DNA from 2 places in the Paenibacillus sp. EC2-1 genome. Region 2 is predicted to be linked to the other one. Evidence: a T-box and tRNA genes for the amino acid it is inferred to sense, from the RefSeq annotation. Region 2 holds a T-box; the other holds one or more tRNA genes.
The links. The T-box of region 2 lies ahead of pheS (phenylalanine--tRNA ligase subunit alpha). A T-box ahead of a tRNA ligase gene usually reads a tRNA of that ligase, here a tRNA-Phe.

Region 1: it encodes a tRNA-Phe, which carries the amino acid that the T-box ahead of pheS (phenylalanine--tRNA ligase subunit alpha) is inferred to sense. The anticodon was not compared.

Annotation. Positions count from the first base shown of each region.
Region 1 is NZ_CP186006.1:195,983-208,323, forward strand. It holds rRNA gene ACK8P5_RS01045 (23S ribosomal RNA) at 1-713, shown strand, start outside; tRNA gene ACK8P5_RS01050 (tRNA-Ser) at 853-944, shown strand; tRNA gene ACK8P5_RS01055 (tRNA-Met) at 979-1,055, shown strand; tRNA gene ACK8P5_RS01060 (tRNA-Val) at 1,065-1,140, shown strand; tRNA gene ACK8P5_RS01065 (tRNA-Thr) at 1,161-1,236, shown strand; tRNA gene ACK8P5_RS01070 (tRNA-Asp) at 1,251-1,327, shown strand; tRNA gene ACK8P5_RS01075 (tRNA-Phe) at 1,402-1,474, shown strand; tRNA gene ACK8P5_RS01080 (tRNA-Tyr) at 1,487-1,572, shown strand; tRNA gene ACK8P5_RS01085 (tRNA-Lys) at 1,580-1,652, shown strand; gene ACK8P5_RS01090 (PucR family transcriptional regulator) at 1,758-2,963, shown strand; gene ACK8P5_RS01095 (ABC transporter ATP-binding protein) at 3,069-4,193, shown strand; gene hprK (HPr(Ser) kinase/phosphatase) at 4,700-5,638, shown strand; gene lgt (prolipoprotein diacylglyceryl transferase) at 5,650-6,768, shown strand; gene ppaX (pyrophosphatase PpaX) at 6,775-7,428, shown strand; gene ACK8P5_RS01115 (acyltransferase) at 7,442-7,948, shown strand; gene ACK8P5_RS01120 (acyltransferase) at 8,228-9,424, shown strand; gene ACK8P5_RS01125 (ATP phosphoribosyltransferase regulatory subunit) at 9,733-10,929, shown strand; gene hisG (ATP phosphoribosyltransferase) at 10,960-11,598, shown strand; gene hisD (histidinol dehydrogenase) at 11,651-12,341, shown strand, end outside.
Region 2 is NZ_CP186006.1:4,275,572-4,287,912, forward strand. It holds gene zapA (cell division protein ZapA) at 1-93, opposite strand, end outside; gene pheT (phenylalanine--tRNA ligase subunit beta) at 321-2,771, opposite strand; gene pheS (phenylalanine--tRNA ligase subunit alpha) at 2,801-3,835, opposite strand; T-box leader at 3,910-4,171, opposite strand; gene ACK8P5_RS19925 (nucleotidyltransferase domain-containing protein) at 4,261-5,097, opposite strand; gene abc-f (ribosomal protection-like ABC-F family protein) at 5,185-7,038, opposite strand; gene ACK8P5_RS19935 (2,3-diaminopropionate biosynthesis protein SbnB) at 7,434-8,399, opposite strand; gene sbnA (2,3-diaminopropionate biosynthesis protein SbnA) at 8,403-9,380, opposite strand; gene ACK8P5_RS19945 (CoF synthetase) at 9,381-10,655, opposite strand; gene ACK8P5_RS19950 (YheC/YheD family protein) at 10,872-11,666, shown strand; tRNA gene ACK8P5_RS19955 (tRNA-Gly) at 11,807-11,880, opposite strand; tRNA gene ACK8P5_RS19960 (tRNA-Pro) at 11,892-11,965, opposite strand; gene ACK8P5_RS19965 (bifunctional diguanylate cyclase/phosphodiesterase) at 12,080-12,341, opposite strand, start outside.

The sequences.
Region 1 (12,341 bases), 1.4 Mb from region 2:
CTGATCGTATCTAGGTTCTAACCTAGTACCGTGAACCGGTGCGGGGACAGTGTCTGGTGGGCAGTTTGACTGGGGCGGTCGCCTCCTAAAGAGTAACGGAGGCGCCCCAAGGTTCCCTCAGAATGGTTGGAAATCATTCGAAGAGTGCAAAGGCATAAGGGAGCTTGACTGCGAGACCTACAAGTCGAGCAGGGACGAAAGTCGGGCTTAGTGATCCGGTGGTACCGCATGGAAGGGCCATCGCTCAACGGATAAAAGCTACCCTGGGGATAACAGGCTTATCTCCCCCAAGAGTCCACATCGACGGGGAGGTTTGGCACCTCGATGTCGGCTCATCGCATCCTGGGGCTGAAGTAGGTCCCAAGGGTTGGGCTGTTCGCCCATTAAAGCGGTACGCGAGCTGGGTTCAGAACGTCGTGAGACAGTTCGGTCCCTATCTGTCGTGGGCGTAGGAAATTTGAGAGGAGCTGTCCTTAGTACGAGAGGACCGGGATGGACATACCGCTGGTGCACCAGTTGTTCCGCCAGGAGCATGGCTGGGTAGCTACGTATGGACGGGATAAGCGCTGAAAGCATCTAAGCGTGAAGCCCCCCTCAAGATGAGATTTCCCAGTATGTAAGACCCCTTGAAGACGACGAGGTAGATAGGTTGGAGGTGGAAGTGCAGCAATGCATGGAGCTGACCAATACTAATCGGTCGAGGGCTTATCCTACAAGCTTCACGCTGTGAAGCTCGCATCGAAAGCATCTGCTTTGGTCCGGTGTGAGTTACGGTGAAGCACTAATCGCAAATTCAAGTTTCGTATCTAGTTTTCAGGGAGTCAATCTCTGTAACTTGCATAAGGTTATGATGGAGAGATACCCAAGTGGCTATAAGGGGACCCTCTGCTAAGGGGTTAGACTGCGTAAGCGGTGCGAGGGTTCGAATCCCTCTCTCTCCGCCATTTATATAACCTGAATGTAATCCTGTATTGATATGGCGGTGTAGCTCAGCTGGCTAGAGCGTACGGTTCATACCCGTGAGGTCGGGGGTTCGATCCCCTCCGCCGCTACCATACATACCTGGAGGCTTAGCTCAGCTGGGAGAGCATCTGCCTTACAAGCAGAGGGTCGGGGGTTCGAACCCCTCAGCCTCCACCATTGAATTTTTAATTGAATACGCCGGTGTAGCTCAACTGGTAGAGCAACTGACTTGTAATCAGTAGGTTGGGGGTTCAAGTCCTCTCGCCGGCACCAGTTATTTTAAATGCGGAACTGTGGTGTAGAGGCCTAACATGCCTGCCTGTCACGCAGGAGATCGCGGGTTCGAATCCCGTCAGTTCCGCCATTTATTATATTAAATGGCTGGGTAAATGTGCGAAGTTAAATCGCTTCACACTATTTTTTTATTAAACTAAATATGGCTCGGTAGCTCAGTCGGTAGAGCAGAGGACTGAAAATCCTCGTGTCGGCGGTTCGATTCCGTCCCGAGCCACCTTTTAATCCTGGAGGATTAGCGAAGTGGCCAAACGCATCAGACTGTAAATCTGCTCCCTTACGGGTTCGGTGGTTCGAATCCATCATCCTCCACCAGTTTTATGAGCCATTAGCTCAGTTGGTAGAGCACCTGACTTTTAATCAGGGTGTCGAAGGTTCGAGTCCTTCATGGCTCATCACAGAAGTCGTCAACTATGTTGACGGCTTTTTTGTATATATTTCAGTTGACTGCTATAGATATGCTAAAATAATAAGAAAAAGACAAAGTGGTGGAGTCATCAATGACGGAGATAGAGCAAATACTGCAGAGTTTGAAGAGCACGCTGGGTATTCCTATGACACTTAAATCGTTGAATGAGCAAGAGTCTGAATTGCTGCTCGAATCTATAACAATCCCCAGTCTTCATAGTCAGACAACAAGTGATATTGGACCTTTTAATGAAATGAACATAAAGATACCAATGATAGAACAGTCGGAAGCAGGAATCTCTTATCATCTAGAGCAGGGTGAAGTGTGGTTTTCAATTCCTGTGAAGAATAATGTACCTATTATAATTTCAGTCCCGTCTGATAAGGTGACCGAGACTGAGGTGAAGCTAATTGGACTTTTATTATCTAATCTTGTTTATAACGATCCATCTACTAAGCTCCAACGGTATAGTAGTAAGGCAGAAGAAGAACATTACGCGCTTAAACTGGGAGAATGGCTAAACGAGCGCATAAAAGCTGATGAGTTATACGCTACTCTACCAGATGAGCTAGCTAATAGAATATCTCTATCGGAAGAAGTAATTCCTTTTTTACTTGTGAATGAAAGTGAGCATCCCACCGATACAACCTTCAAATCGCTTCAGAGGTTGCTTCGTAGTTATTTTGATGGGGAAGTTGTATTAGTACCTCTTCAGGAGAAGGCATGGCTTGTTCTTGCTGATCCGCAGCTTTTGGATGGTTTGGTAGATGAGAAGGAAGAGATTCCAGGCGAAGGAGATCAGGACTTACTGACACTCTTTTGTATGGGTCTATATGAGCTGGTATCGAATGAGTGGGTGGGTGACTTCCATATTGCCGCAATCCCAGCCATTAAGGTAGCCGAAGGTTTACCTTGCATGCTTAGACAACTTCGCGAAACGATGGTTATCGGACGAACTTTTCAAGTGAAAGAACATATTCATTTATCGACCGGGCTTCATCTGGAACGTTTGTTATTTAGTATTCCTGAAGTGCAGCGAAACCGCTTCCTAGAGGAGTACGGGAGCCACCATACAGATGTGTTTGAAGATGCCGAAACACTGTCTACGCTCGAAAGTTTTTTTGAATTAGATTGTAATGTTAGTGAAACGGCAAAGCGTTTGTATATTCACCGTAATACTCTTTTATACCGTTTAGATAAGATAAAACAAGAGACTGGACTTGATGTTCGGAGCTTCGGAGATGCTGTTTTGGTTAAAATTACTCTTCTATTGTATAAAGTGACGAAAAGAAAATAAGATTTTTGTGCAGATTGTGTATAGTCAGTCAGAAGTCTATAGGTTAATATTAAGACTATAAAATGTATTCGATTTCATAACACTTAATATGAGGGGGCAACAAGCATGGCAGGCGTACGTTTAGAGCACATTTATAAGAAATATGCAGGATCCGATAAGGCAACAGTAATCGATGTTAACCTCGATATTAAAGATAAAGAGTTTCTGGTATTGGTAGGACCTTCCGGTTGCGGTAAATCCACAACTTTGCGGATGATCGCTGGACTTGAAGAAATTTCTGAAGGTAAACTCTACATTGGTGACCGCGTTGTTAACGATGTAGCTCCTAAAGACCGTGATATCGCGATGGTATTCCAATCCTATGCCTTGTATCCGCATATGAATGTGTACCAGAACATGGCCTTCGGCTTGAAACTTCGTAAAGTGAAGAAGGACGAAATCGACAAACGTGTACGTGAAGCAGCAAGAATCTTGGATATCGAACATTTGCTAGAGCGTAAACCGAAAGCTCTTTCCGGTGGTCAGCGTCAGCGTGTTGCCTTGGGCCGTGCGATTGTCCGTGATCCACAAGTCTTCTTGATGGATGAGCCTCTTTCCAACTTGGATGCAAAACTTCGTGGTCAGATGCGTGCCGAAATTACAAAGCTGGTTAAGCGTCTTGAAACCACTTGTATCTATGTAACGCATGACCAAACAGAAGCTATGACGATGGGTGACCGTATCGTTGTTATGCAGGATGGTATCATCCAGCAGGCTGATTCTCCAGAACAGCTTTACAACAGCCCAAGCAACTTGTTCGTTGCAGGCTTTATTGGTTCCCCTACTATGAACTTTATCAACGGTAAATTGTCCGAGCAAAACGGAGGCGTATTCTTTACAGCTGAAGGTTTGAACGTTCAAGTACCAGGTGGTAAAGCACAACTTTTGAAGAACAAATCCCTGATTGGTAAAGAAGTTATCATGGGACTTCGTCCAGAAGATATTCATGAAGAGCCAGTGTTCTTGGAAGCATCTCCAAACACGATCTTCACTGCAAAAGTTGACGTTACTGAGAACCTCGGTCACGAAATGCTCTTGTATCTGAGTGGTTTGGGTGCAGAGACTGTTATTGGCCGTGTAGACGGACGTTCTACAACTCGTGAAGGTGATAACGTTAAATTGGCAATTGACATGAACAAAGTTCATATCTTCGATAAAGAGACCGAACTGAACGTTTTGTTGGGAGACTAATTCTCCGACAGTCGGGTTCCGAGAAAAACCGCCCTGTGAGGCGGTTTTTTTTGTTATTTCTATAGATGGACCTCAAAGTAGATTAGAAGATTTGTAGACGATAACAACAAGTATCTGATGATCACGAATTAAGTTTGAAGTTATGTCGAAGAAGGTTTTTAAATCGTAGCTGAGTACAATCTACAGAGAATATAAAAGTTACGATGATATGTGTTTGGATATATCAAACCTTACTAGAAAAACCTGGCAACATTGCATTTAGTGCTATTTTCCTTTAAGATATCAGGAAGTAAGGCTTACATAATTGATCTAAGGATAAGCATTTACATGAGGATGAAATGAAGTGTGTTATGCGGATTATGGCGGGTACATTAACTCCATCGGATTAAATATTTAGGTGGGGAGCTAGTCTGTATACTCCATTACTAACGATACATGTGTGAGCGGATCAACAGTTGGTTCGCGATATGATTTCTAACAACATACGGACGAAAAGGGGTATAACCATGGCCAAAAAAGTGAAAGTGTCTGAACTGGTACAGCAGTTCCAAATGGAGGTCATCTCCGGAGATGAAGGCTTGAAACGCCAAATAACAACAGACGATCTTAACCGACCCGGTCTGGAAATGGCGGGGTATTTTGAGTATCATCCACGTGAGCGTGTTCAGCTATTGGGACGGACGGAATTAGCTTTTTTTGCAATGTTAAAGCCAGAGGAGCGCAGAGATCGTATGCGGAGTCTCTGTACAGATGAGACGCCTTGTATTATTATTACTCGCTCGTTGGATGTTCCTGAAGAGCTAGTTGAGGTTAGTAATGAAACGGGTCTACCGGTATTGAGAAGCAGTATGGCGACAACGATTTTGACAAGCCGGATTACTGGATTTTTAGAGCGGAAACTTGCACCGACTACTACGATTCATGGGGTTCTATGTGATGTCTATGGTGTAGGCATGCTGATTACAGGTACAAGCGGTATTGGTAAAAGTGAAACAGCGCTCGAGCTTGTGAAAAGGGGTCACCGTCTTATTGCGGACGATGCGGTTGAAATCCGTCAGACGTCTGACTTCCAGTTACACGGTACAGCTCCGGAGTTAATCCGTCATTTGTTAGAGATCCGTGGTGTAGGTATCATTAACGTAATGACACTGTTTGGTGCGGGTGCCGTGCGAAACAATAAAAGGATTACTTTGGTTGTTCGTCTCGAAGCTTGGCAGCAGGATAAACAGTATGATCGTTTGGGTTTGGATGAAGAAAAGACACGTATTATTGATACCGATGTTCCTCTCGTTACCATCCCAGTTCGTCCGGGGCGGAACTTGGCTGTTATTATTGAGGTTGCGGCCATGAACTACCGTTTGAAACAAATGGGCTTGAATGCAGCATTGCAGTTTACGAACAAACTAACAGCTACAATTGCTGATGATATGGATGATCTGGACTAGGGGGGAATTGAATGTCTACATTGCTGATCGATCCGATCGCTTTCTCGATCGGATCGCTGCGCGTCCATTGGTATGGAATTATTCTAGGGTTGGGAGCTTTGGCAGGTCTTCTGCTTGTAATCCGTGAAGGAAAACGTTTTGGCATTCCACAAGAGTTCTTCATGGACCTCTTGCTCTTGGGTGTTCCTTCGGCCATTATAGGCGCGAGAATATATTATGTGGCTTTTAAATGGGAAGATTATAAAGATAACTTCCTTGATGTATTCAAGATTTGGAATGGTGGTATTGCCATTTATGGAGCACTAATCGGTGCTATCATATGTGCAATCATCTATGTGCGCTATAAGGGATATAATTTTTGGAGGATTGCAGATTTATGTGCACCTTCGCTATTGTTAGGTCAACTTATTGGCCGCTGGGGTAACTTTGTCAATCAAGAAGCATATGGTGGGCCTGTAGAAGAATCATTCTTACGCAATAGTCTGCACCTTCCTGACTTCATTGTAAACCAGATGAATGTTGATGGTGTGTTCCATCATCCAACCTTTTTATATGAATCCGTGTGGAACCTTGTTGGACTAGTATTATTGCTTGTACTTCGAAGACAAAAGTTTCTGCGTGTAGGTGAGCTATTCATTGGATATTTCATTTGGTATTCGATCGGTCGTTTCTATATCGAGGCTGTACGTACGGATAGCTTGGCATTCCAAGGTTCTTCGTTCCTTGAATCCATTATTAATAGTTTGTGGGCTCCAATGACCTGGATGGGATTTGAGCAAGGCTACTTAGATCCTGCATATGGAAACATTCGGATTTCTCAGCTATTGCCGATACTTATCGTAATTGTGGGAGTTATATGGATTGTTGTAAGACGGGTAACGGGAAGAGCGAATGAACGTTACTTAGACCCGATTGTATGTACTAAACCAGGATCGGGTCCAACACCAGAGGCAACACTTGATCGGAAACCACAGCAAGGAAACAAACCGCAGGCAAATCAGTCAACACCTTCTAACCCTGGTCCTGTGCATGATAAGAGTGCATCAGACTTGGTGGAAACTGCGGAATCTGAAAGATCCTCTAAGCATGACACTTCGATCAATAAAGATGCGGAAGACAAAAAGGAGTAGGGCAACGTGATTGAAACCGTACTATTTGATCTGGATGGCACCATTATTGATACGAATGATCTGATTATTGCCTCATTTATGCATGTCTTTGAAAAGGGACCTAATGGTCCCCTGACGAGGGAAGGTATTATTCCTCATATGGGAACGACACTGGAGTACCAGCTCCAGAAGTTCTCTGGTATGGAGGACGTTACATCTCTGGTTCCCCTTTATCGGGCTTATAGTCAGGAACATCACGATAACATGGTTAAGCCATTTCCTTATGTAAATGAAGTTGTGGAGTGGCTACATGCTCAAGGGATTTCTATGGGTATTGTAACCACTAAGATACGTCCGGGTACACTGATGACCTTAGAGAAGTTCAATCTGGATAAGTATATGTCTGCGGTTGTAACGGTTAATGATGTGGAGAATCCGAAACCGCATCCTGAGCCGGTGCTGAAGGCGATAGAAGCCATTGGATGTAATCCGGAAACGACCTTAATGGTGGGTGACAGTGCTGTAGATATCCAGTCAGCAAAGGCTGCTGGCGTTCAAGCTGCTGGCGTCGCTTGGTCGCTGAAAGGTGAGCAGGTGCTACGGGATTACGGAGCTGATTATATTTTGAAGGATATGCGGGACATTTATTCAATCGTAGGACAGAAACAGATACAGGAATAGGAGCCAAGGTGCAATGGCCAGAAAGGTAACTCGCCACCCTGTGGAAGGGCATAACGCGCTGTGGCATATATACAGCACAGTGAGTCCGTTCAAGGGTGTTAAGAACTTTATATTTGTGCAATTGGCCCGTTACTGTCCTGTCCTCCCGATGAAGAACTGGATCTACCGGAATATGCTCGGGATGAAGGTTGGCAAGCATACCGCTTTTGGATTAATGGTTATGGTGGACGTCTTCTACCCTGAGAAGATAACCGTGGGGGAGAACTCGGTCATAGGCTATAACACAACAATTCTGGCGCATGAATACCTTATACGGGAATATCGGCTTGGGGAAGTTATCATCGGTGAGAATGTATTGATCGGTGCGAACACGACTATTTTGCCGGGTGTGACGATAGGTGATGGTGCAGTAGTTGCGGCCGGCGCTGTCGTACATAAGGATGTGGCACCGGGTGCATTTGTGGGTGGCAATCCGCTTCGGGAGCTCAAACGGGTGACACCGGAAGATGAGTCAATTTGAGACAATGTGTCGTCACAGGTTCCAAAATAGCTTGTTTTATTGTAAAATGAGTAGGGCAAATAACGTAAAAAATAATTAATGGTCCCCTAGGTAACTGCCTTGTGGGGCCTTTTCGTTGGTAGGAACGTGTGAAATCACACACTGCCCGTATTGTTATGATAAAAAAACATGCTATTGTCTTCACGCTCTGTTGTCACTATCGTCAAGCTGAGCGTTTTTTTATATTATTACTTGCTGGGTCTGTTTCTACTCAATTTCACTAAAGGGGAAATTTAAAATATGGGAGCTACTCAAATTAGAAAGGAACGGCTACCGCAGCTTGATATTTATCGGGCACTGGCCATTCTGGGCGTACTGCATGTGCATGCGACCTCATTTGCAACGGTGGATGCGATTGATTCTCGCTTCTATTATATTATTAATTTTTTGAACATATTTTTTAAGTACGGGACACCTTCATTTATTTTTCTGAGCAGCTTTGTTCTGTTCTACAATTATTATGATCGTCCTTTGACGAGAAGCTTGATTACTAACTTCTACAAGAGACGGCTTTTGTATATTTTGCTACCTTATCTACTCATTTCGATCGTATACTTTTTCGTAAGACTTGATCAAAATGGATTGCTTAACAGTTCGATCGATTGGAGTGCACAAATACCTACATTCTTTGAGCGTCTGTCCAAGGGTCAGAACTATACGCATCTATACTTTGTGTTCATTAGCTTACAGTTCTATATTCTATTCCCGTTATTCCTGAAGCTATTGAAGTCTTCTAAATTCCTTGTGCGCTGGGCAGTCCCGATCGGGTTCTTGCTGCAATGGGGCTTTATCGTCTGGAATAAATACGAGCTGCATTATGCTACCAAAGGAAGCTTGGCGATTTCTTATCTAGCTTACTACTTGCTGGGTGCTTACCTAGCCATTAATTATGATAAATATAAAGTATGGTTAACCTCAGGCTGGAAGAAACAAACACGCCGTCAAAAGTCTGCTACGATTGCGCTGTGGGCTGGCTGGCTGATACTGGCTCTGACACATGTACAGATCTGGTATAACACACGTCTGCATGGAGCGAAGTATGACTCATTAGTATATGAATTCCTGTGGAATATACACACCGTCTTCTCCGCTATCGTATTAATGCAGGCTGCGAACTGGCTGTATAACAGTGGATGGAAAAAGATCGTTGCCCTTTTAACGCGGATTGGTGAGCTTTCCTTTGCGATTTACTTGATGCATCCGTTGTGGCTTAACTTTTATCGTGAGCATAAATTCGGTCTGAATCCAGTGACAGATGATTACTTGATTTGGGTTTACGGTGGTATGGTGACGGCTCTCATTGTGACTGCATTATTTGTACAATTAATAATGAAATATATTCCGGGTTCATGGGTGCTGCTCGGCAGTGTACCACGTTCCTTGAAGCCAAAAGATCCAGCCAAACAGGATTCGGGAAAGAAATCGGTTGGTATGTAGTTTTAAATAAATCATTGCACTTATATAATTCATAAAATGCTGGCATTGAGCCAGCATGAAGCCGTCCGGTTATTGGACGGCTTTTTTATTTATACTCTACTTGTTAGATAGGAGTAGGTTATAATAACAGGAGCAACCTGGTTTATTTTACCTTGGGGATAAGAGGCTAATTATTTGAAATAAGGACAAGTCATAAACGGATTGACGATGCAACTAAATGTATGGTAACATATGCAATATTCTTTACTTTGGTAGCATATTAGCACTTTAATGTGATAAAGAACAATATAGATTCGAGGTGTAACGTCATGTCTAAACCTAAAGGCTTTGAAAAACCGGCTGGCGTCCGTGATTATTTACCTCACGCGGTAGTGAGACTGCGTCAGATTGAGCACCAAGTCCTTGCCTGTATGGACCGGTGGGGATATCAACAGATTATGACGCCAACGATGGAGTATTACGATACGGTTGGAGTCGCAAGTTCAACGTCTGATCAGAAACTGTTCAAACTGCTCAACAATCGGGGAACGACGATGGTTCTACGTTCGGATATTACAGCTCCGATTGCCAGAGTTGTATCGTCTTTGCTGAAAGAGGAGCCACTTCCTATCCGTCTCTCTTACCATGCCAATGTGTTTCGTGCGATTGAAGAAGAAGCTGGGCGGGAAGCTGAGTTTTTCCAGACGGGTGTGGAACTTGTAGGTGACGACTCACCTGAGGCAGATGCTGAGGTTGTAGCTCTGGCAATTGAATCACTACAGGCCGCTGGGGTGGAGAAATTCCGAATCGCTCTAGGTCATGTAGGCTTCCTAAATGGGTTACTGGAAGAGGTATTGCCTGACAGGATTGAAGATCAGGAGAATCTAAAGCATGACTTGTTAGATCGAGATTATGTGGGGTACCGGAATACGATATCTGGGCTGGATCTGACGGATGTCCAAACCGATAAGCTAGAGGGCATCCTTAGACTTCGAGGCGGTCGGGAGATATGTGAGCAAGCGCTGGAGCTAAGCAGTGATCCATTGGCCCGTGCATCCATAGAACATTTATGCAAGGTGTGGGAAGTGATTGAAGCTTACAATGTCTCGGAACATGTGCTAATCGATCTGACGATGATCGGAGACTTCTCTTATTATACGGGAATGACTTTTGAAGGTTATGCTGCTGAGATTGGCTCACCTGTTGCAAGTGGTGGACGTTACGATAAGCTGTTACAGCAATTTGGACGGAATGTGCCGGCAACTGGGTTTGCCTTAAAGACAAATCGAATCCTGGATGGTGTTCAGGTCAAGGAAGCTTCGGAACAGCTTCCGGTATTAGTTCAGTATACAGCAGAGCAGCGTAAGGAAGGATTGACGCAGGCAGCTTTATTACGCAGCGAAGGAAGAGTGGTTGTTACTGCACTGATAAGCGGAGAAGATGAGGGATACTTGGCTAGGCAGGAAGATGCTTCTGAGCATGGATTACTTCATAAAGGCTATGCAGAGATTCTCACATTCTCATAAATGTAGACCTAAAGAAAGGAGGTGCGGTTCATGGCAGAAATTTTAAAAGTAGCTATGCCTAAAGGACGAATCTATAAAAAAGCATCTGAGTTATTTCGATCCGCAGGACTTCCTATTCCGATGGATGTGGATGATACGCGTAAGCTAGTTATTTCTTTGCCGGAGGCAGGAATGGAATTTATTCTGGCCAAGCCGGTCGACGTGCCAACCTATGTGGAATACGGGGTAGCAGATATCGGTATCGTAGGTAAGGATGTCTTGCTGGAAGAGAACAAGGATGTATATGAGCTGTTAGACCTCGGTATTGCGAGATGCCGGATGTCAGTTATCGGATTGCCAGACTGGACACCAGGGATTCAGCAGCGTGTTGCAACTAAATATCCGAATGTAGCATCACAGTATTTCCGTGAACAGGGTCAGCAGGTTGAGGTTGTGAAGCTGAATGGATCAATCGAGCTTGCACCACTGATTGGGCTTGCTGATCGGATTGTAGATATGGTAGAGACAGGACAGACGCTTAAGGAGAATGGACTTGTGGAGATGAACAGTCTGTTCGAAATTACAAGCCGGTTGATCGCAAACCGCGTGAGCTATCGGATGAAGAATGGCGAGATTCAAGCGCTGTGTGATCGTCTGCAAAAAGTGATTCTCACTGAAAAAAGCGTATAGAGACATGTAGGGCTGTATGAGCAGGAAGAGGAGAGGTAAGGGGGAATCTACGATGAAAGTTGTATCGGCACGTGATTTCAAGCTGCAACGGGAGAGCGATTACGGAACCCCAGCGCAGAATGAAACGGTGAAAAAGGTGGTTCAAGCGGTACGTGCAGAAGGAGATGCCGCGCTGCTGCGTTATACTGAAGAATTCGACAAAATGAAGCTTAAAGCGCATGAACTTCGTGTGCCAGAAGCTGAACTGAAGGCAGCTTATGATCATGTTGAGCCATCTTTTGTGACTGCTATACAGGCTGCGGCAGACAATATCCGAGCTTTCCACATGAAGCAGAAGCGTAATTCCTGGATGGATCTTCAGCCCGATGGCAGCATTCTTGGGCAGATCATCCGGCCTTTGAAGCGAGTCGGTGTCTACGTTCCTGGTGGAAAAGCTGCTTATCCCTCCTCTGTGCTCATGAATGTAATTCCGGCACAAGTAGCGGGAGTACCCGAGATTGTGATGGTTACACCACCAGCAACTCGGGGGATCGAGGGGATTGATCCTTACATTCTCGTTGCTGCAGCTGAAGCGGGTGTAACAGAGATTTACCGTGTGGGGGGAGCTCAGGCCATTGCCGCACTGGCTTATGGTACGGATTCGATTGCGCCAGTAGATAAAATCTGCGGTCCAGGAAATATTTATGTCGCTTTGGCTAAACGGGAAGTATACGGTGTGGTCAACATAGACAGTATGGCAGGAC
Region 2 (12,341 bases):
TACCTGTTTCATATATTCGCCGCTGCTGCCTACTAGTTTATAGGAAGTTCCGTAGATTTCTACGGTAACACGTGTACGATCTGGTGTAGTCACAGTTGTGCCCTCCTTCAATTGTGTGTTGATTCTATGATGTCTTTACGATCGTGCTTCTTTCTACATTATATATGAGAAAGGCCCTCTAGACGAACTTCATGAACGCTCGACCGTAATTTTCCTGTATATGATCGATCAGGAAGTCTGCTCCCCTGACCATAACGTTATTCTGAACACCTAAAAAACCGCATCGAATGTGTATTCGATGCGGCTTTCCCCAATTCCTTCTATTTTCTCAATTCTGCCCCAAAACTTTGCTCAAGTGCTTGAACAGCTTTTTCATTGGCAGCTGCAACTTCTTCATCCGTAAGCGTCCGATCCTGATGACGATACGTTAATGAAATAGCTACACTCTTTTTACCCTCACCTAGCTTGCTTCCAGTAAAGACATCAAACACCTGTACATTTTGCAGAAGTTCTCCTGCATTCTCACGAATAACCCGAATCAGAGATCCAGCTTCAACCGTCTCATTAACCACGATTGCTAAATCACGCTCCATTGCAGGGAAACGCGGAAGATCGCGATACTGTACACGATTGTTTGCAAGAAGATAAAGAGGATCAAGTAAAATTTCAGCTACATACGTATCCTCAAGATCCTTATCCTGCTGAATCTGCGGATGAAGCTGACCAAGTGTACCCAGCTTTATTTTTTTCTCACCATCTTGTACATATACGGATGCGGAACGTCCAGGGTGGAAACCGTCAGGTTGATCAGCCTCATAAGTGATTTTCTCGCTATCCATACCAAGTACATCAAACACCGCTTCAAGCGCACCCTTCAGATCGAAGAAATCAACCTTCTCAGGCTGTACATTCCACTGCTTGTTTCCAAGGCGACCCGTCAATAACAAACCAAGTACTGGTCTTTCTAATGGCTGCTTAGTCAGTGTATCTTCATGCGTGTGGAATAGGTTACCGATCTCGAACAGGGCAAGATCTGAATGTTTGCGGTTAGCATTGTAAGCGGCAATATCAAGTAGCTGAGGGATCAGACTTGTACGAAGAACACCACGATCCTCACTCATAGGCATTGCCAGCTTCACGGCTTTTCCTCCATCACCAAGAGACGTGAATTCTTCTGCTTGTTGTGGATGAATGAATGAATATCCAAGCACTTCCTGCCATCCTGCATGTGTCATAAGATGACGGATACCACGGCGAAGAGCCTGTGACTTTGTCAATGCTCCCGGCGTTGTAGGACCTTCAATAGCTGTTGTCGGAATATTATCATAACCGTACAAACGAGCAATTTCCTCAATAAGATCTACATCAAATTGGATATCACCACGACGTGTTGGGACCTGTACTTCAATCATGCCCGTATCTAAATCTCCACAAGCGAAATGAAGACGAGCAAAGATTGTTTTCACTTCCAGCAGAGACAAGTCTGTGCCAAGATAACGGTTCAGTTTCTCAAGTGAAAGTTCAATTACTTTCGGCTTCGCAGTTTCTTCACCAGCCTCCACGATTCCTTGATGAACCTTACCTCCAGCATATTTCGCCATTAGAGCAGCCGCACGATTCAGTGCAGGGATGACCATTGCCGCATCCACTTCCTTCTCAAAGCGAGAGCTTGCTTCAGAACGAAGACCCAACTGACGTGATGTTTTCCGAACCGTTCCACCATCGAATTTAGCCGATTCAAGGAAGATATTAACGGTTCCATCTGTCACTTCGGAATCCAGACCACCCATGACACCAGCCAGTGCAACAGGCTTATCTCCTGCTGTAATGACAAGCATATGCGGCTCTAGGCGTCTCTCTTGACCATCAAGCGTAGTCATCGTCTCGCCTTCTTTAGCCATCCGAATGTGTATCGCTCCGTCAGCCAGTTGATCTGCATCAAATGCATGCAGCGGCTGTCCGTATTCAAGCATAACGTAGTTGGTGATATCTACAATATTGTTGATTGGGCGAACACCTGCGGCCATTAAACGATTCTGCATCCAGAGCGGAGACGCTCCTACTTTTACACCTGTAATATAACGGGCGGTGTAATGAGGGCATTGCTCAATGGCATCGATCGAAACCGACACATGATTTCCCGCTGCATCACTAACTTCTACTAATTCTTTATCTGGTTTAGGAAGGGAAATCTCCCGTCCCAAAATAGCACTTACTTCATACGCTGCCCCAATCATACTCAGACAGTCAGAACGGTTGGGTGTCAAGTCTAGCTCAAGCACTTTATCGTCAAGTCCAAGCACCTTGGTGATTGGTTCTCCAACTTCTGTATCTGCAGGCAGTACCAATATTCCCTCCTGCAAATCTTTTGGCAACAGCTTATCGTTCATGCCCAATTCTTTTGCAGAGCAGATCATGCCCTGGGAAAGAACACCACGCAACTTCGCCTTCTTGATGTCAAACCCGCTCGGGAGTTTTGCTCCGATCATGGCTACAGGTACCTTCTGACCTGCATCTACATTCTTTGCGCCGCATACGATCTGTAGATCTTCTTCTTGACCTGCATCCACGATACAAATGTTTAGTTTATCCGCATCAGGGTGCTTCTCCTTACTCTTCACATAACCGACAACCACTTTATTGATGCCTTGATTGCGATTCTCAATGACATCAATTTCGATACCTGCCGAGGTGATGCGGGTTGCCAGCTCTTCAGCTGATACACCTTCCAGGGAAATATACGTAGACAACCATTCCGTTGATACTCTCATGACCGTTCACTTCCTTCTTTTGTTTAAAGTTATATCCGTGCAAACTGCTTCAAGAATGACATATCGTTATTGTAGAAATGACGGATGTCGTCCACACCATATTTCAGCATCGCAATCCGCTCTACGCCCATACCAAATGCAAATCCGCTGTACTTCTCAGGATCATATCCGCCCATCTCGAGCACTTTCGGGTGAACCATTCCGCAACCCAAAATTTCGAGCCATCCTGTTTGTTTACATACACGACAGCCGCTGCCACCGCATCTTACACAAGATACATCAACTTCAGCACTCGGCTCTGTGAATGGGAAGAAACTCGGACGTAGTCTGATTTGGGTGTTATCACCGAACATCTCACGCACAAATTGCAGCAAAGTTCCCTTTAAATCGCTCATGCGAATGTTGCTACCGATCACAAGTCCTTCAATCTGGTGGAACTGAAAGGAGTGAGTTGCATCATCGTCATCACGGCGGAATACCCGTCCCGGACAGATAATCTTAACGGGTGTTTCCCCCTTCATATCAAGCATAGTCCGCGCCTGAACTGGCGAAGTCTGTGTACGCATGAGCAAATCATCCGTTAAATAGAAGGAGTCCTGCATATCACGAGCCGGATGATTTTTCGGCAGGTTGAGCGCTTCGAAGTTAAAATAATCCGTTTCTACCTCTGGTCCTTCAGCTACACGGTAACCCATACCGATAAAGATATCCTCGATATCCTGAATCACTCTACTCAGTGGGTGAATAGAACCTTGAGTCATTTTGCGTCCCGGTAGTGTAACGTCAACCTTCTCTGCACGAAGACGCTCTTCCGTCTCCTTCCGCTGAAAGTCCTCTTGTTTACTTGTGATCACGGATTCAATAGCTCCGCGTACTTCATTACCGATCTGTCCAATGACAGGACGTTCTTCAGCACTCAGCGATCCCATCCCTCTCAGAATTTCGGTCAGAGCACCTTTCTTCCCCAAATACTTAACACGCAGATCATTCAGTGCTTGCGGATCTGTAACCTCCTGCAGTTGGGCCAGTGCCTCCTGCTTTAGTGCTTCCAATTTTTCTTTCATGGCCTTTCATGCCCCCTTCAACAATCTCAATTAGACATACAAGTTCAACTCAACAAAAAAAGGCCTTTTCTCCCGAAAGGGACGAAAAGACCGTGGTACCACCCTTGTTAGCCTGCTTTAAATGACAAGAATAACGATTGTCATCAAGCAATATGCTCACTTTAACCGACATAACGTGTCGGAAGCCGATATCCCCTACTTGGACAGCAAGAGCTGTGTTCAAGGAACTGCTCCGGAGCGAACTTCAACAGCCTGTTTCTGTAGAGACGCTCTCAATCATTGACGTCTCCTCCCTGTAAAGAGGCACTGCCTACTCTTCTCCATCAACGCATTTACATTGTTCAACTTATATGCCTATATTATATTCAATTATGTCTTGTATGACAAGTTCATATGCCTAATTCACCGCCTGATAAAGCGCCATATTATTGATCAATAAGCGTCTCGGTTTCTTGAACAAGCTGTCGAAGAATATCTACACCCTGACGCGTGCTTTCTTCGTGTACTGAGAGAAGAGTTATAACCTGATCAATTCTAGACTTGTAATCCTTCGGTGCAATAAGAAAATCATTTACCAGTGCCACCGCTTTTTTCTCATTCACACAATATTGCTCATTCTTAGCAAATAACACTTGATTCAAACAAGATATTGTCCGGAAACAACAACCTGCAACATACGAACTATCATCTTTGTAAACATTGCTAATTGCATGTTGTAAAGAGAATGCGGCTTCAAACCCGAAATATCCAATTAACGCATTCTTCAAAGCTTCCGGATAGGGAGTTGTCTTGGATTTCAGTTGTGCTATCTGCCTCTTCGGGTCGGATAAAACTTTACATATCGATATTTCACCCATATACATTACATTCAGAAAACCGTGCGGATGGCCAGTATGATAATGTGTCGAAACCTCGCCTGTTATACAATCGCCTACCACCTGCGACACTCGATTGATGTCACGAAGAATCAAGTCCACATGATAGCCCTGTACAACTAACCATCCTCCCGCATTCACCCAAGGCCCCCATCCACCGATCGATGTAACTAAGCCTTCTCTTTGTTCATCATCCAGCTTGGAAGCGATACGATTAATATCTTCAATATTAAACCCTAAGGACATGTCGTAATATATGCCAATATCGATATCAGAATTTGGTCCGTGATTTCCTCGGGCCCTTGATCCACCCAGAACAATCCCTACAATACCTGGTAAGCCATTCAGTGCGTTTGCGATATGATGCACAACTTCATCTGCAACCATTTGGATCAACTCCTCAACTATTGGTTCAGGCTCAATGAACATTAGACCCCATGCTCAGATTCAGTCTGAGCATGGGGCGAAGTATCGTTAACCGCGCAACTGTTCCAGCTCCTGTCGAAGCGCCCTAATTTCCGATAATTGCTGGGCTTCTTGAGCACTGCTATCCGGTGTCCTTTCAAGAAGCTCCTGAATTCTGAACTCCAGCTCCATCCGTCGATTTTCTTTTTGGCTATCTCCTCTGATCACATGAACTCGGGAATTCTGCTCCTCTTCCTCTTCGACACTGCCTTCAAACCATACAGCTTGCTCCCCCTTAGTTAATGTAAGGAGACGATTCGCAAGCTTCCGCACCAGATAACGGTCATGGGAAACGAGCGCTATGGCGCCCGGATAATCTCCAAGGACCTGCTCAATCACCTCTCTCGTATCTACATCAAGGTAATTCGTCGGTTCATCAAGAACTAAGAGATGAGCTCCACTGAAATACAGTTTAAGAAAAGCAGCTCTGCACTTCTCCCCCATGCTTAAATCACCAATCTTCTTAAACACATCATCTCGGCTGAACAGAAAACAACCAAGAAGCGTTCTTGCGCGGCTCTGAGTCATATCCGGCAGAACCAACAAACTATCGATTAGTGTGCTATCCGTATTTAATCCGCTCAGTTCCTGCGAGAAATAACCAATTTTCAAGGCAGGATGTCTTACGATCTTGCCTTGATTCGGTTCAATCTCACCCATTAGTAGCTTAAGCAGTGTTGTCTTCCCACTTCCGTTCGGCCCTCGAATTGCCAATCGATCCCCACGAGATAATTGAAACTGAAGCTTAGTGAATAAAATTTGATCACCATAACCAAAACCCATATCTTCCACACGCATTAACATACGGGCGCCTAAGGCTTCCCCACTCAGCTTCATGTTCAGTTTTGGACCATTTCGCGGCTTATCCACCGCCTCTGCATCAAGACGTTCGAGTTCCTTTTGCTTGGCATGATAACGAGAAATGTTCTTTTTGGCTTTAGCCTTGTAGAAACTTGCTGTAATTTTCACTTCATTCTGATGACTCGCTGAATTATGTGCCTGATGAAACCATTCCTGATATCTGCGGATGGACTCTTCAAGCGCCTTTCGGGCTAATTCCTGCTTCCGGTTCAGCGCTTCCTGCTCTCGTAATTCTCGTTCTTTCTCTTGCCGATATGCAGAGTATCCTCCCTTATATCGCTTCAATCCCTCGGACGTTAATTCACACGTGGCTGTAGCCACCTTATCCATGAATTCACGATCATGGGAGACAAATAATACCGTCCCCTTGTAAGCCAACAGCCACTGCTCAAGCCATATTAAACTCTCGCTATCCAGATGGTTCGTTGGCTCATCTAGGATAAGGAGCTGAGGCTCTGATACAAGCAGGGAAGCTAAATGAGTACGCGTCTTTTGCCCTCCACTTAATTCCTTGAAAGGTATATGCCATAGCTGGGGACCGATCCCAAGCATACTCATCGCCTTCTCCACTTCAGTTTCCCACTGAAAACCATTTCTTGTCTCATATTGGTCCAATAAATTCCCATACTTCTCAAGCAGCTCTGCCCCTTCATCATGACTTGGAAGCTGCATAGACTGTTCCAGCTCAGCCATTTGATGCTTCATTCGCCACAACTGTTCATTACTCTCCCGCCGAACCGTTTGAAGGGCTGATAGACTATCCTCCGACTCGTCCTGCTGCCTAAGCCACCCGAAGCGATCGCGAGAAATTCTAACCTCTACATGCCCCGTGTTAGGATTGCGATCACCCGTCAAAATAGACAAAAGTGTTGATTTACCCGAACCATTTCTACCAAAGAGAGCTACACGCTCCCCCTCAGCAATTTCTAATTGAACATTCGAGAACAACTGAACTCCCTGCATTTCAATGCTTATATCTGATGCTTTTAATATAGTCGTCATATTCCTCATCCTTTCCAAGTGAAAACTCACAAAAAAACCGCAGACGGCTGTCTGCGGCGGATGATAGGAATTGTATACCTGAAAATAATTATGAGGCTCTAGAGAATATTTCAAAGGCTGCTCATTCCACACACAGCCGCTTCTTAGATGCATCAAAGAAGCAAAAATCCCCGAACAAGTCTCAATTGATTCATACGAAGTCACCGTATCATCTTTTTCAGACACACCAAATCTTCCTCTCTACCGCCGTAGAGAAAACGCCTGCATAACATCTCGCAGTTGTCGAAAGAAAAAGGTGTCTTACTTCATCGGATTCGGTTACCTCACATTTCTTGGAATGAATTGGCCCCATTATACAATATGCTCTCCACATTGTCTACCCGCTATTTCCTATATCAATTCAGATTGACGCCAATACCAAGCCTTTGTGCCTTACGCCAATAATAACCTGCAACGCCTATGTCAAAGATCGCCAAACCCATGGGATTGAAAAATACAGTCCCCTGTACTTCACTGTTCAAAAGCCCATCACGACATACCACATCAGCAAGCGTGATAACATCCGTAGACTGCAGCCCATATTTGAGATGAAGCTGTTCCACATCCGTATTCTCACGACATACTTCCTTCCAATCATCTACCACGATAGATTGAACGTCCACCATACAATCGGCAATATAATCCCGAAGGGATACGCCAAGCAGCAATGCTCCATTTTTTGGTGCTTCGTCAATATAGCGTTTATTCGAAACCGTGCAAGTAGCTATCACATCGGATTCCCGATATGCTGTTTGCCAACGATCTGCGATGACTGTAATATTCCTTAGTTCCGCTTTGACCGTCGACAGCTCAATCCCTCGGAGGTCGTATAAAGTAACACTCTCCAGCCTTTCTCCAAGGAGAGCGGCACACATATCAAGATGGAGCCGACCAATAGGTCCCCATCCGATAATACCTAGCTTGATTCTTTCAATCTGTCTAGCCTCAATATAGGCATCGAGCATGACTCCACTTACAGCCGCTGTGCGAAGTCCACTCAATAGCCCACTATTAAGAAATGCTAGCGGCTCACCTGTCGTTGCATCATTCAAAATGAGCGTGTTATGCGCTCTCGGCAGTCCGTGGAGATGATTATTCGGAAAGCTTGCAATCCATTTCATCCCGGCCAGATCATGTGCCCCTCCGACATAAGCAGGCATCGCAATTATCCGATTCTCTGGATTTTTGAATCTCAAATAAGGTTTTAAAGGGTGTACACACTCCCCCTCATCCTGCGTTCGCATGACATCCCGTATGATATCTGTTAACTCATGCCAGTTGATACCAAGCGTCTGAATATGTGTATCATTCAAGTACAACATACACTATTCCCCCTGCATCTTTCGAGGCGAGAAACCCAGCTTACGCTCTACCCAATCGTCATTAAACACCGTATCCAAATATCGCTCCCCCCGATCAGGCAAAATAGCGACGCATACAGCTCCTTTTGGAATATTAGCTTTCATGTTAAAGATTGCTGAGATCACTCCACCTGAGGATGCCCCCGCCATAATCGATTCCCTATCGATTAATTGTCGACAGCCCTCTATGCAATCCCGATCCGTTACATACTGCACTTTATCTGCAATCCCCTGCTCAAAAAGCCCAGGAACAATGCCTGCGCCCAGACCCGGGAATTGACGTGGCCCCTTCACCCCTCCAAATATAACGCTTCCTGAGGCGTCCACTGCGATAACCTTTGTTGGTAGCTGATTTGACTTGATATAATCCGAACATCCGCGAATCGTACCACAAGAACTCACACCACAAAACAAATAATCCACAGTGTGAAGAACATCGCAAATCTCCTTCATCGTCATCTCGTTATGAGCTAGACTGTTGTCTGTATTTCCATACTGATTCGTCCAATAAGCATGTGGAATTTGTTCAACTAGCTCTTGAACACGGCGTATACGAGCCGGAAGAAATTCTCCTGTCTGTTCGTCGGGTTCGCTTACAAGATCAATCTCTCCTCCGAAGCTGCGAATGATGCTCTTGTGCTGCTCTGTCGTCCGGGGATCTACAACACATATAAAGCGTAATCCCAAATAGCGACATAATTGCGCCAGACTAATGGCTAAGTTGCCTGAGCTAGATTCTACTACTACACTCTTCTCTGTAATTTCCCCTCTGCTTATCGCTTCTTTCAATAAGTAAAGTGCAGGTCGATCCTTCGCGCTACCTCCCGGATTCATCCCTTCTAACTTTCCGTAAACATCAAAAGACTCCCCTTGAAACAATCTAGACAATCGAATGAGCGGTGTGCGTCCAACGGCGTCAACAATTCCTCCTTCAAGCTTCATCTAAGACCCCTCAACTTTGTCATAATAAATTTTTTTGTGTTTAATTCTACTGCGCTGCTCATCATCATCAAAACTGCCCCTCACCACTTGAATATGGCCCAGTATTCCTGAATGAATCATGGACCCAATGGCAGGTATGCGTTCTTCCAACGCTTGCTTTAACGCTTCGAGAACCTCTTCGGAGCCGGAATGGATGGTATCCGGATTTATAGAATCATGACCTTCAGGATTATAAACAATCACCTTCAGCCTATTTCCTTCTACATGAACTCGTACACTACTCATCTGTCCCAAATGTTGATTAACAACATTTTCAATATCGTACACACTTATTTTCTCACCATGCTTCAAATCAGGTCCGATCCGCTTCACAATACTTTGAAAGCTCATTCTCTCCATGTCATCTACTAGGATCGGACGTAGATCACGCACTACATCATAGGTTACGTAACGAATGGCAGGAAAAGCCTCTCTTACAGATGAGGTTAGAACAAGCACTTGCTCATCATCAGGTAAAGGATCAAGCCCGTCTTCGAGCAACTCTGTCCCTATACCCTCAGCAATGAGTCCATCGGCAAACAAGTAACGCCCATATTCCGGTGAATAATATGCCAGCGTCCCAATTTCAATTGACCCATACGTATCCGTAATCTGATCTTCTGTAATCCCTAAGCGATCAGCAACTTGACGTATCCAACCCCGAGGGGCCATTTCACCAACGAGAATGACATGCTTGATCCCATACAATTCTGGACGTTCAGAGCGCAACAGAATACGCTCTAAAATAGAAGGCATCGTGTAGAGTACCTCTGGCTTAAAATGCTGTAACCGTGCTAAATGCCCCTCAATAGGAAGCGTAAAAGGAATAGAATCGACCTCAAACCCCAGCTGCCTGAACACTTCTAAAGCTGTCGCCTCTGCATGCCCCGTTCCCATATCAGCTAGTGCCTTTCGATAGCCCGATGATCCTAAAATAGTACGGAATACATCCAGCTTGATTCTCATGTACGACTCTTCATCTGCTTTAGAATAATAAATGCTCTTACGTCTCCCCGAGCTCGTGCCAGAGGTGCGATATTCATAAAGACCATTTAATCTAACAAGCGGGTTGTCTGAGGCATAGTAATGCTGTTCCAGAACAGACGCCGTCATAAGTGGAAGTTGTTTCAATTCGATCTCTTTGTCCTTCTCCATAGGTCCAAGCCATGAGATATACCAAGGGCAATAACTACCCATCCGCCCAACGATCTGATTAATACGATATGACGAGACCATAGCCTGGCCTCCTCTCCCATAAGGTACAGTTGCCTAAATATACAATTCACTGTATGCAAGAGATAAGCATCTTGTTCATACGTCGATATCCAGTAATAAAAAATATAAGCATTAATCATTCATGCGTAGGCTGCGAACCATACAACCCCATGGTTCCGACCGTATAATGGACTGTTAAGCTACTCACACGCCTATTACAAAAGAAAGGAGATCGATATGACTAAAAGAAATTTAGTAAGTAAAATGCTCAAAACTAAGCTTTTACTAATCAGTCCGGAACTTGCGAAACACATCCCACTCACAAAACATTTGAACCGGTCTATGCTATCCAGCATGCTTCATGAGTATAGTATGGTCTATGTGAAGCCCGATTCAGGTGCTCAAGGAAAAGGTGTTATCCGCGTTGATAAAATAAAACAAGGTTATCGTTATCAGCATGGTTTTGATGTACACACTTTCACAACTTTTGATTCCATGTATTCTTCCATCTCTAAACATTTTGGTAATAAACCATACCTTGTGCAAAAGGGGATCCATCTGCTCAAATATAAAGGGCGTCCGTTCGATTTTAGAGTTATGATCCAGCGTAATCCGAAGCGCATGTGGGAATGCACTGGCACACTCGCACGTCTTGCTCATCCAGGAAAAGCGGTCACCAATGGGAGCCAAGGAGGCACGATCTACGATCCTTCCATATTGCTAGCTTCTTTTGCTGACAAAAAAAAGACTGCAGCTGTGCTGCGAACGATGAATAAACTTGCACATATCACAGCGCTCAAGTTAAGCCAGACAGATCCTCGACTGAACGAGCTCGGTTTAGATATAGCTCTGGACCAGAAGCTTACGCCATGGATCTTGGAAGTAAACACCTCTCCTGATGCAGCGCCATTCTCCCTATTGCCCAATCCCCAAATCATTCGAACCATTGTGGCATACGGCAAAGCCTATGGGAAACAACATCGAACGAAATGCACGAAAGCAAAAAAAGCGCCTATAAGCGCAAAAGCATGAACATGAGATTTCACCCGTAATATTTAAGAACGACGGAAGGGGAATATCGAGTGTTCGATATTCCCCTTCCGTCGTTCTGGTATAACAAAAAAAAGCCTCCAATGCTATGCTTAGCATCTGGAGACTTGGTAGTTTAAGAATGGAGCGGGTGATGGGAATCGAACCCACGCTATCAGCTTGGAAGGCTGAAGTTCTACCATTGAACTACACCCGCATAAATAACAATCGGGATGACACGATTTGAACATGCGACCCCCTGGTCCCAAACCAGGTGCTCTACCAAGCTGAGCTACATCCCGTTAACATTTACGCTGTCCTGAAGACAAGAATTAATATACCATGCGATTAAAACATTTGCAACTGGTATTTTAATACAATCAAAAAAACAGGGGGAGTTTCCCTCCCCTATGTCTTCAAGAAATTAAAAATGCTCTTTCAAAATCCCATGCACCAATCGGACGACTAAAATAATATCCTTGGCCTTCGTGACATTGTTGAATTCGAAGGAAGCTCAGTTGATCCGCCGTTTCTACCCCTTCTGCTGTAACTTTCAGCTTTAGATGATGGGCCATGGTTGCAATGGTTGATACAATAGCCGCGTTATTGTTATCATCTAATATTTCATTAACAAAAGTTTTATCTATCTTTAAACGATCGATCGGAAGGTTCTTCAGA